DNA from 2 places in the Paenibacillus sp. SEL3 genome. Region 1 is predicted to be linked to the other one. Evidence: predicted binding sites of a transcription regulator. Region 1 holds the regulator's gene; the other holds the start of a gene.
What was found. Region 1 encodes CtsR, which represses protease genes until heat stress. Its sites were predicted from a motif close to ATGGTCAATAAAGGTCAAACA; they were not measured.
Positions count from the first base shown of each region.

Region 2: a site for CtsR is predicted at 1,320-1,340, ahead of clpP (ATP-dependent Clp endopeptidase proteolytic subunit ClpP). Genes of this name have one in related genera too.

Region 1 is NZ_CM137725.1:2,481,114-2,485,901, reverse strand. Features, by position in the region: gene ACYCS5_RS11675 (GNAT family N-acetyltransferase) at 1-842, shown strand, start outside; gene ACYCS5_RS11670 (CtsR family transcriptional regulator) at 1,381-1,845, shown strand; gene ACYCS5_RS11665 (UvrB/UvrC motif-containing protein) at 1,915-2,439, shown strand; gene ACYCS5_RS11660 (protein arginine kinase) at 2,468-3,532, shown strand; gene clpC (ATP-dependent protease ATP-binding subunit ClpC) at 3,577-4,788, shown strand, end outside.
Region 2 is NZ_CM137725.1:3,399,203-3,403,990, forward strand. Features, by position in the region: gene ACYCS5_RS15705 (PdaC/SigV domain-containing protein) at 1-483, shown strand, start outside; gene clpP (ATP-dependent Clp endopeptidase proteolytic subunit ClpP) at 611-1,207, opposite strand; tRNA gene ACYCS5_RS15715 (tRNA-Arg) at 1,418-1,492, opposite strand; gene ACYCS5_RS15720 (sugar-binding transcriptional regulator) at 1,762-2,799, shown strand; gene gap (type I glyceraldehyde-3-phosphate dehydrogenase) at 2,893-3,903, shown strand; gene ACYCS5_RS15730 (phosphoglycerate kinase) at 4,027-4,788, shown strand, end outside.

The DNA.
Region 1 (4,788 bases):
TTGCCTTCTATCGTAAATTTGGATGGGAAACGTATACAGAGTACAAAAAATACGTCATTCCCATTGATAAATTCCCTGCAAAACTTAAAACAGAAGGTACAGTCAAACGCGATATCAAGGATATTTCAGAACTGGACCAAGTGTATCAAGCGTATGCATCTCGTTATAATGGCACGCTGGTACGAGATAAGGAATGGTGGCAAGAGCGGATTTTAAATGAGAACTATCGAACTGCGGTATATTACTCAGAAACAGGCATTCCGCAAGGATATGCACTATACAAAATTGAAGATAAACAGTTGAATTGTGATGAGTTGGTATATGAAAATGAGACGGCTCGTCGGGCTTTATGGACTTATTTTGCAAATCATGACTCAATGATAGCCCAAGGTAAATTTATTTACGTTCCAGCAGATGACAATTTGCCATTTTTACTCGATGATCCACGGATTCAACAGGAAACTGTGCCTTATTTTATGGGACGTATTGTGGATGCAGCTGCTTTTGTAGAAAGATACCCTTTTGAACAGCTTGAAGAGGAAACAAGTTTAACCTTATATCTGACAGATCGGTATGCTCCATGGAATGATGGATTATGGAGATTAACGATTACTACGGAGGGGCAAGGACATCTGGAGAGAGTGGATATAAGCAATTCATCTGAAAACGCCATAGTAGCTGACTTGAAACTTGGGATTCAGTCACTGACGACTCTGATGCTTGGCTATCAGCAGGCTGATGATCTGTATAAGTGGGAGCGGATTGAAGGGAGTAGTGAGTCTGTGTCTGCCCTTAAACGCGTAATACCAGTAAATCAAACGTTTTTATTGGATTTTTTCTGATAAAGGCCTATTTAGATCTTCTAAGCTCATCTTTCAGAGAATATAACTCGTGTGGTTATCATTATTTTCAAAACTCTTTCTGTAATGGGAAGAGTTTTTTTATGGTATTGTATAAAACATAATTAGATTGCGAAAAATGGTATTGACCCCTTGGCAAAAATGAATAATGTGCTATAATGTGAATATAGTCAAAGAAAGTCAAAGTCAATCAAACCTAGTGTGATGCTGTAGAAGTATTATGCTGATGGATTGGCCGTATGAAGTAATTTCGATAGTAAAGAAGCAAACGAGGATTGAAATGATTTGCGTATAGTTAGGAGCTGACTCTTATGAACATAAGAGAAGTGTATGATTAATCGCAAATAAAGGCCACACTAGAGACAAAACGGTACAATTCCAAGGGATGTAGAACAGGCAATAGCCTCAATACAGCTTAGATTCGTGACTTTACCGTTTGGTTAAGTTCAATATACGGCGGACTCTGTGGAGCGTGAAATGTACTTGAATACTTGCGTTTCCGTTAGTGGAGGATGATGAAATGCGCAATGTTTCCGATATTATTGAACAATATTTGAAGAGTATATTGCTGGAAAGTCCCCAAGGTTTAGTGGAGATTCAGCGTAATGATCTGGCTGACCGCTTTTCCTGCGTGCCGTCGCAAATTAATTATGTAATTAGCACCCGGTTTACGCTGGAAAAAGGCTATGTGGTGGAAAGTAAACGCGGTGGTGGAGGCTACATTCGTATTCAGCGAATTCAGCTACCCGCACAGCATGCCATCCATACACATCTTCATCAGAGCATCGGGGAGGAAATTAGCCAATCAGCAGCAGAAGGACTGATTTATCAGTTAGAGGAAGCCCATTTTTTAAGCAAAAGGGAAGCTAATCTAATGAAGGCTGCTTTATCGAGGGATACATTATTACTAAAGCTTCCCTATCGTGATCAACTGCGAGCAAGATTGCTTAAGTCTATGCTGATCTCGTTGCTGGCGACCAAATAGTGTGTGAATAGAGACTAATGTTTGGATGTAGGGTGGGTATTAAATCCTGACATTGAAGGAGGTGCTTTTATGCTGTGCCAAGAATGTAATATGCGGCCGGCAACTTTGCATTTCACCAAAATTGTGAATGGCGAAAAGACAGAGTTTCATATTTGTGAGACGTGTGCGAAGGAAAAAGGGGAGATGATCCCTGGAACACCTAACGGCTTTTCAATTCATAGCTTGCTGTCGGGGATGTTGGATTTTGACTCCAGTACAAAGAGCCAGTCTCCAGGCCACAGTGGTCCGCAGAACCTGCAATGCAAGGATTGTGGCATGACCTATGCACAGTTTAGTAAGCTGGGACGTTTCGGATGCCCGTCGTGCTATCAATATTTTGATAATCGTCTGGACCCTCTGTTCAAGCGTGTGCATGGCAGTACGAATCATGTTGGTAAAGTTCCGGTTCGCACTGGTGGCCGACTGAAGGTTAAACGGCAAATTGACGATTTGAAAAAAGAGATGCAACAGCATATTGTACAGGAAGAGTTTGAATCAGCTGCTGAGCTTAGGGATCAAATCAGAGAGCTTGAAAAAGAAATGACTGAAGAGTAAAGTTTGTGAAGAGTAGGAGGAATGCGTAATGCCCAATATTCGGTTTACGGAGAAGCCGCTAAGTGACTGGATGCGTGGTGATGCTGCGGATTCGGAGATTGTCATTAGCAGCCGGGTAAGAATTGCGCGTAACTTGCAGCATCTGCCTTTTCCCATGCTTGCTACCAATCAGCAGTCGGCAGAAGCACTTCAGCGCTTGACGGATATCCTTCAGTATGATGATTTAGGCGGTTTTGGTACTTTTCATACGTTGAAAATATCCGAGTTGGATGAGATCGACAAGAAGGTGCTGGTTGAGAAGCATTTGATTAGTCCTAATTTGGCGAACGAATCTCGTAACGGTGCTGTCTTAATTAGCGATGATGAATCGGTTAGTGTTATGATAAACGAAGAGGATCATCTGCGTATCCAGTGCTTATATCCGGGATGTCAGGTTAGAGAAGCTTGGGAACGCGCTATGGTTATTGATGATGCATTTGAAGCGCATGTTGATTATGCATTTGATGATCGGAGAGGTTTTCTAACCAGTTGTCCAACGAATGTCGGCACAGGTATGAGAGCTTCGGTGATGATGCATTTGCCCGCATTAGTCATGACTCATCAAATCAATCGTATATTGTCTGCTGTTTCACAGGTAGGTCTTACAGTTCGCGGCATTTACGGTGAAGGCAGCGAAGCGGTCGGAAATTTGTTTCAGGTGTCTAATCAGATTACACTGGGACAAACCGAAGCGGAGATTATTGAGAATCTACATGGCGTGGTGCTACAAATTATTGAGCACGAGCGTTCTGCCAGAGAAAGGCTAATGAATGAATCTATGCTGCGAATTACAGATCGGGTGATGCGTTCATTCGGTATTTTGTCGTATGCAGCAGTATTGGATTCCAAGGAGGCTGCACAGCGGCTGTCTGATGTACGTCTTGGCGTAGATTTGGGAATTTTGGAGCGTCCTTCCACCGCAGCGATGAATGAGCTGAATGTGATGACACAACCCGGGTTCCTGCAAAAAAGCTTTGGGGATAAAATGAATACCGAAGAGCGCGATATGTACCGGGCGAAGCTGATCCGGCAAAAATTAGGCACAACCCTTTAATATATAAAATGATCTGAAATACACACTGTGGAGGTGCAGGATATATGATGTTTGGAAGATTTACGGAACGTGCACAGAAAGTGCTTGCTTTGGCTCAGGAAGAAGCAGTTCGATTGGGACACAACAACATTGGTACAGAGCACATTTTGCTAGGCCTCATTCGTGAAGGTGAAGGAATAGCAGCGAAAGCCTTAATCGGTTTGGGCCTGGGACTGGAAAAAATCCAGGATGAAGTGGAAACGTTGATTGGACGCGGTCAAGAGCAACCGACGAACATTGCCTATACTCCACGTGCCAAAAAAGTCATCGAACTGTCTATGGATGAAGCCCGCAAACTGGGCCATACCTATGTAGGTACAGAACATATTTTGCTGGGTCTTATTCGTGAAGGCGAAGGCGTAGCAGCACGGGTACTGAATAACCTGGGCATCAGTCTGAACAAAGCGCGTCAGCAAGTGCTTCAATTGCTCGGCAGCAGCGAGGCTGTTTCCAGCCATCACGGTGCTCCAGCTAATGTCAGCACGCCAACCCTGGACAGTCTGGCACGCGATCTGACGGCATCTGCGAAGGAAAACAACCTGGACCCTGTTATTGGGCGTAGCAAGGAAATTGAACGCGTAATTCAGGTGCTCAGCCGCCGTACAAAGAACAATCCGGTTCTGATTGGTGAGCCTGGGGTAGGTAAAACGGCGATTGCCGAAGGATTGGCTCAAAAAATCATAGCGAATGAGATTCCCGAAACGTTGCGCGACAAGCGCGTAATGACACTGGATATGGGCTCTGTGGTAGCAGGCACCAAGTATCGTGGCGAATTCGAGGATCGTTTGAAAAAGATTATGGACGAGATTCGTCAAGCGGGTAATATCGTGTTGTTCATTGACGAGCTGCATACGCTGATTGGTGCTGGTGGAGCGGAAGGCGCAATTGATGCGTCCAACATCCTGAAACCTGCTCTGGCACGTGGCGAGCTGCAATGCATCGGTGCGACCACGCTGGATGAATACCGCAAATATATTGAGAAAGATGCTGCTTTGGAGCGTCGTTTTCAACCCATTACAGTGGATCAACCTTCTCCAGAAGAGGCGATTCAAATCTTGTATGGTCTGCGTGACCGTTACGAAGCGCATCACCGTGTAAAGATCACAGATGAGGCTATTGAAGCGGCCGTAAAATTGTCAGATCGTTATATCACTGATCGCTTCCTGCCAGATAAGGCTATTGACCTTATTGATGAAGCGGGCTCCAAAGTAAGACTG
Region 2 (4,788 bases), 920 kb from region 1:
GAGGGTATATTGGCAGCAGGCAAAAAGATAATGGCTGAGGGAGAGGCTACAACAGAAAGACCGTATGATTTCGAAAATGATTTTGCAATTGCCTATAACAAGGACGGTATTCTAAGTGTGATTATGCAGGATTACTCGTATATGGGTGGCGCACATGGAATGACGGTACGTAAAGGATATACGTTCTCGCTCGCTGATGGTAAACTGCTGCAGTTGTCTGACGTATTGAAGGCGAATCCAAATTACAAAAAGTTCCTCAATGCTGATTTGAAGAAAAAAATCGATGCGCTTCAGGCTGGTGAAGGATTCGGTAAATTTAAAGAGCTGGCGGCAGATCAGAATTTTTATGTGACGAACAGTGGAGTAACAATCGTGTTTGATTTGTATGATTATGCGCCATACGCGTATGGAATTCCGGAGTTTACCTACTCGTTCGGTCAACTGCTGCCTCAAGGCGGAAAGCCTTTTGCGGGACAGATTTAATAGTAGAAATGAGTAAGTTGGACTGTCTATACTCTAAAAAACAATAAAGCAAAAAAGCTGCCTACCGGATAATAACATCCGGAGCAGCTTTTTCATTTACCAGCTATCGAGAGGCGAATTTCTTCTCTTATACACCTTCTGGAGAGGAGCTAGTTAGCACTTTATCAATAATACCGTATTCCTTGGCATCATCAGCAGACATGAAGTAGTCACGGTCTGTATCTTTTTCAATGCGTTCCAGTGGTTGGCCTGTGCGATCTGCGAGAATGCGGTTCAGTTTATCACGCATTTTCAGAATGCGGCGTGCGCGGATTTCGATATCCGTTGCCTGGCCTTGTGCACCACCCAGAGGTTGGTGAATCATAATTTCACTGTTTGGCAAAGCGAAACGTTTACCTTTGGCGCCTGCATTCAGCAAGAACGCGCCCATGGAAGCCGCCATACCTACACAAATCGTAGATACATCAGGTTTAATGTATTGCATCGTATCGAAAATGGCCATACCAGCTGTAATGGAACCGCCAGGACTGTTAATATACAAGTGAATATCTTTTTCAGGATCTTCGGCAGCCAAAAACAGCATTTGCGCAATTATAGAGTTGGCTACAACGTCATTGACGTCCGAGCCTAACAAAATAATGCGATCCTTTAACAGTCTGGAATAAATGTCATAGGCGCGTTCGCCGCGGTTACTTTGTTCTACTACCATAGGAACATAGCTCACGTCAAAAAACCTCCCTTAAATATCGTTAGTGGATTTGGTGGACATGCCGAGTACACGTCCCTTATTTATAAACTGTTACCGTATTAACCACATGATAAACAATTTCAAACAAAAAGTCAAAGAAAGTCAAACTAATGATTAAAAAAAAGAGCCCTCAGCGCTCTTATTGGTTAAAACATTATATAGAAGCATTTAAGCGTTCATTTAAAATGGCGCGCCCGCGAGGAATCGAACCTCGATCTCAGGCTCCGGAGGCCTACGTCATATCCGTTGGACCACGGGCGCATAGTTGATTCAATGCAAACAACTAACTAATTAAACAGCTAATTGGAAACAAAGATGATTATATGATATACAGCAGTGAATTGCAAGCTTTTATTAAATGCGCATATTCAGACAAATGGTTGAGAAATATAGGTTCAGATAGACTTGCATATGGAGCAAATATTGGTTAAGATATACGTGGGACTTAAAAAGTTATCCCGGGACGTTTTAAGACCAGTTAGAGATAGAGCATTAGAGACAGAACTTAGAAGTGTGCGGGAGTGGAAAGCATGCGAAAGATATTAGAAATACAGAAGCAGCTTCTGCCCGACCTCATGGATGTTTTGAAAAAAAGGTACACGATCCTGCATCAGATTATGCTGTCCGATGTTGTTGGACGCAGAACACTGGCAGCTTCACTGAACATGACCGAGCGCGTGTTGCGCGCCGAAACCGATCTTCTTAAAGCTCAGGGGCTAATTGAGATTGAGAGTGTAGGCATGAAGGTGAGCAAAGCAGGACTGGATCTGCTGGAACAGCTGGAGCCGATTGCGAACAACTTGTTCGGCCTGTCCCAATTGGAGGACCAGATTCGTCAAGCCTATGGTTTGAGGAAGGTGGTTGTCGTTCCAGGGGATTCGGATGTTTCTCCGTTAACAAAGCAGGAGCTGGGGCGCGCTGGAGCAAAAGCGTTGCTAAGTGTTATGGACGACGAGGATGTGGTCGCTGTAACAGGTGGCACGACGATTGCAGACGTGGCGGAACAACTGGCATTGCCTTCTAATGGCCCCCTTAAGGGTGGGTGGTTTGTACCGGCACGCGGGGGTTTGGGAGAAAGCATGGAAATGCAGGCCAACACAATTGCTTCCACAATGGCTCGCAAGGTCGGCGCTCAATACCGTCTGCTCCATGTACCGGATTTGCTCAGCAATCATGCTTACAACTCCTTGCTTGAAGATGCGAACATTCAGGATATATTGAGCCTGATTCGCGAGAGTCGTATCATCATTCACGGGATAGGCAACGCCATAGCGATGGCACATAGACGTAAACTTGATCCCGAAACCTTTGCCCAGATCAGCAGTGAAGGGGCGGTAGCCGAATCGTTTGGTTATTATTTTAACGAAGATGGCGTCGTTGTTCACAGAATGCTGACGCTTGGACTCCGATTGGAGGACATTAGGCGTACCGATACGGTTCTAGGTGTAGCTGGAGGCAAGAACAAGGCGGCCGCTATTCATGCGGTACTGCGTTTCGGGCAAGAAGACATTTTGGTCACCGACGAAGGCGCTGCTGTTGAGATTGTAAGTCGTTATTTAAATGATTAATATAGGATTTATGAATCTGTTGTCTTGACAGGCTTTCGGGTCTGTCTTGAATATATAAAACTAAACTAAACGAACTTTGGGAGGAACTCACTCATGACAGTTAAAGTTGGTATTAATGGTTTCGGACGTATTGGACGCCTTGCTTTCCGTCGGATTCAAAACGTGGAAGGTATTGAAGTAGTAGCAATCAATGACTTGACAGATTCCAAAATGTTGGCACATTTGTTGAAATATGATACAACACAAGGCAATTTCCAAGGACAAGTAGAAGTACATGATGGCTTCTTCAAAGTAAACGGTAAAGAAGTTAAAGTTTTGGCTAACCGCAACCCTGAAGAACTGCCTTGGGGAGACCTGGGTGTAGACATCGTTCTGGAATGCACAGGTTTCTTCACAACTAAAGAAGCTGCTGAGAAACATTTGAAAGGCGGCGCTAAAAAAGTTGTTATCTCCGCTCCAGCTACTGGCGACATGAAAACTGTCGTTTACAACGTAAACCATGAAATTCTGGATGGAACTGAAACTGTAATCTCTGGTGCTTCTTGCACAACGAACTGCCTGGCTCCTATGGCTAAAACACTGCAAGATAAATTTGGTATCGTTGAAGGTTTGATGACTACAATTCATGCTTACACTGGCGACCAAAACACTTTGGATGCTCCACATGCTAAAGGTGACTTCCGTCGTGCTCGTGCAGCAGCTGAAAACATCATTCCTAACACAACTGGTGCTGCTAAAGCAATCGGTTTGGTTATCCCTGAGTTGAAAGGTAAATTGGATGGCGCAGCTCAACGTGTTCCAGTACCTACAGGTTCCCTGACTGAGTTGGTAACAGTTCTGGAGAAAAACGTAACTGCTGAAGAAATCAACGCAGCGATGAAAGAAGCTTCCGATCCTGAAACTTATGGATACACTGAAGATCAAATCGTTTCTTCCGACATCAAAGGCCTCACTTTCGGTTCTTTGTTTGATGCAACTCAAACTAAAGTTCTGACTGTCGGCGACAAACAACTGGTGAAAACTGTAGCTTGGTATGACAACGAAATGTCCTACACTGCACAATTGATCCGCACGTTGGAATACTTCGCTAAACTGGCTAAATAATAAGAACTTTCTTATTAGTAACATCATAGAGCGGAAACAGGTTATTGTTTCCGCTCTTTATATATCAAAATGTGCCTTAAATTCCTGTTTCGTAAAATTATAAGGGTGCGGAGGAATATGGAGATGAACAAAAAGAGCGTACGTGATATAGAACTGAATGGAAAACGGGTGTTTGTTCGTGTAGATTTTAACGTTCCGGTTGAAGACGGTAAAATTACAGATGACAAGCGTATTCGTGAAACCTTGCCAACCATTAACTACCTGATTGAAAAAGGTGCAAAAGTTATTTTGGCAAGTCACTTTGGACGTCCAAAAGGTCAGGTTGTTGAATCCATGCGTCTGACTCCTGTTGGCGTACGTTTGTCTGAACTGCTGAAAAAGCCAGTAGTTAAAGTGGACGAAGCAGTAGGCGAAGCTGTTAAAGCGAAAGTGGCTGAACTGCAAAACGGCGACGTGCTGTTGCTTGAAAATGTACGTTTCTATGCAGGAGAAGAAAAGAATGATCCTGAGTTGGCGAAGCAATTTGCTGAATTGGCTGACGTTTTCGTGAATGACGCATTCGGCGCAGCACACCGTGCTCATGCTTCCACTGAAGGTATCGCTCATATTCTTCCGGCTGTTTCCGGCCTGCTGATGGAAAAAGAATTGTCTGTTATTGGTAAAGCTCTGTCGAATCCAGATCGTCCTTTTACAGCCATTATCGGCGGTTCCAAAGTAAAAGACAAAATCGACGTGATCGACAACCTGCTGAACATTGCAGATAACGTAATCATTGGTGGCGGTTTGACTTATACATTCTTCAAAGCTCAAGGTTATGAAGTGGGTCAATCTTTGCTGGATGAATCCAAACTGGACGTAGCTCTTGGATTTATCGAAAAAGCGAAG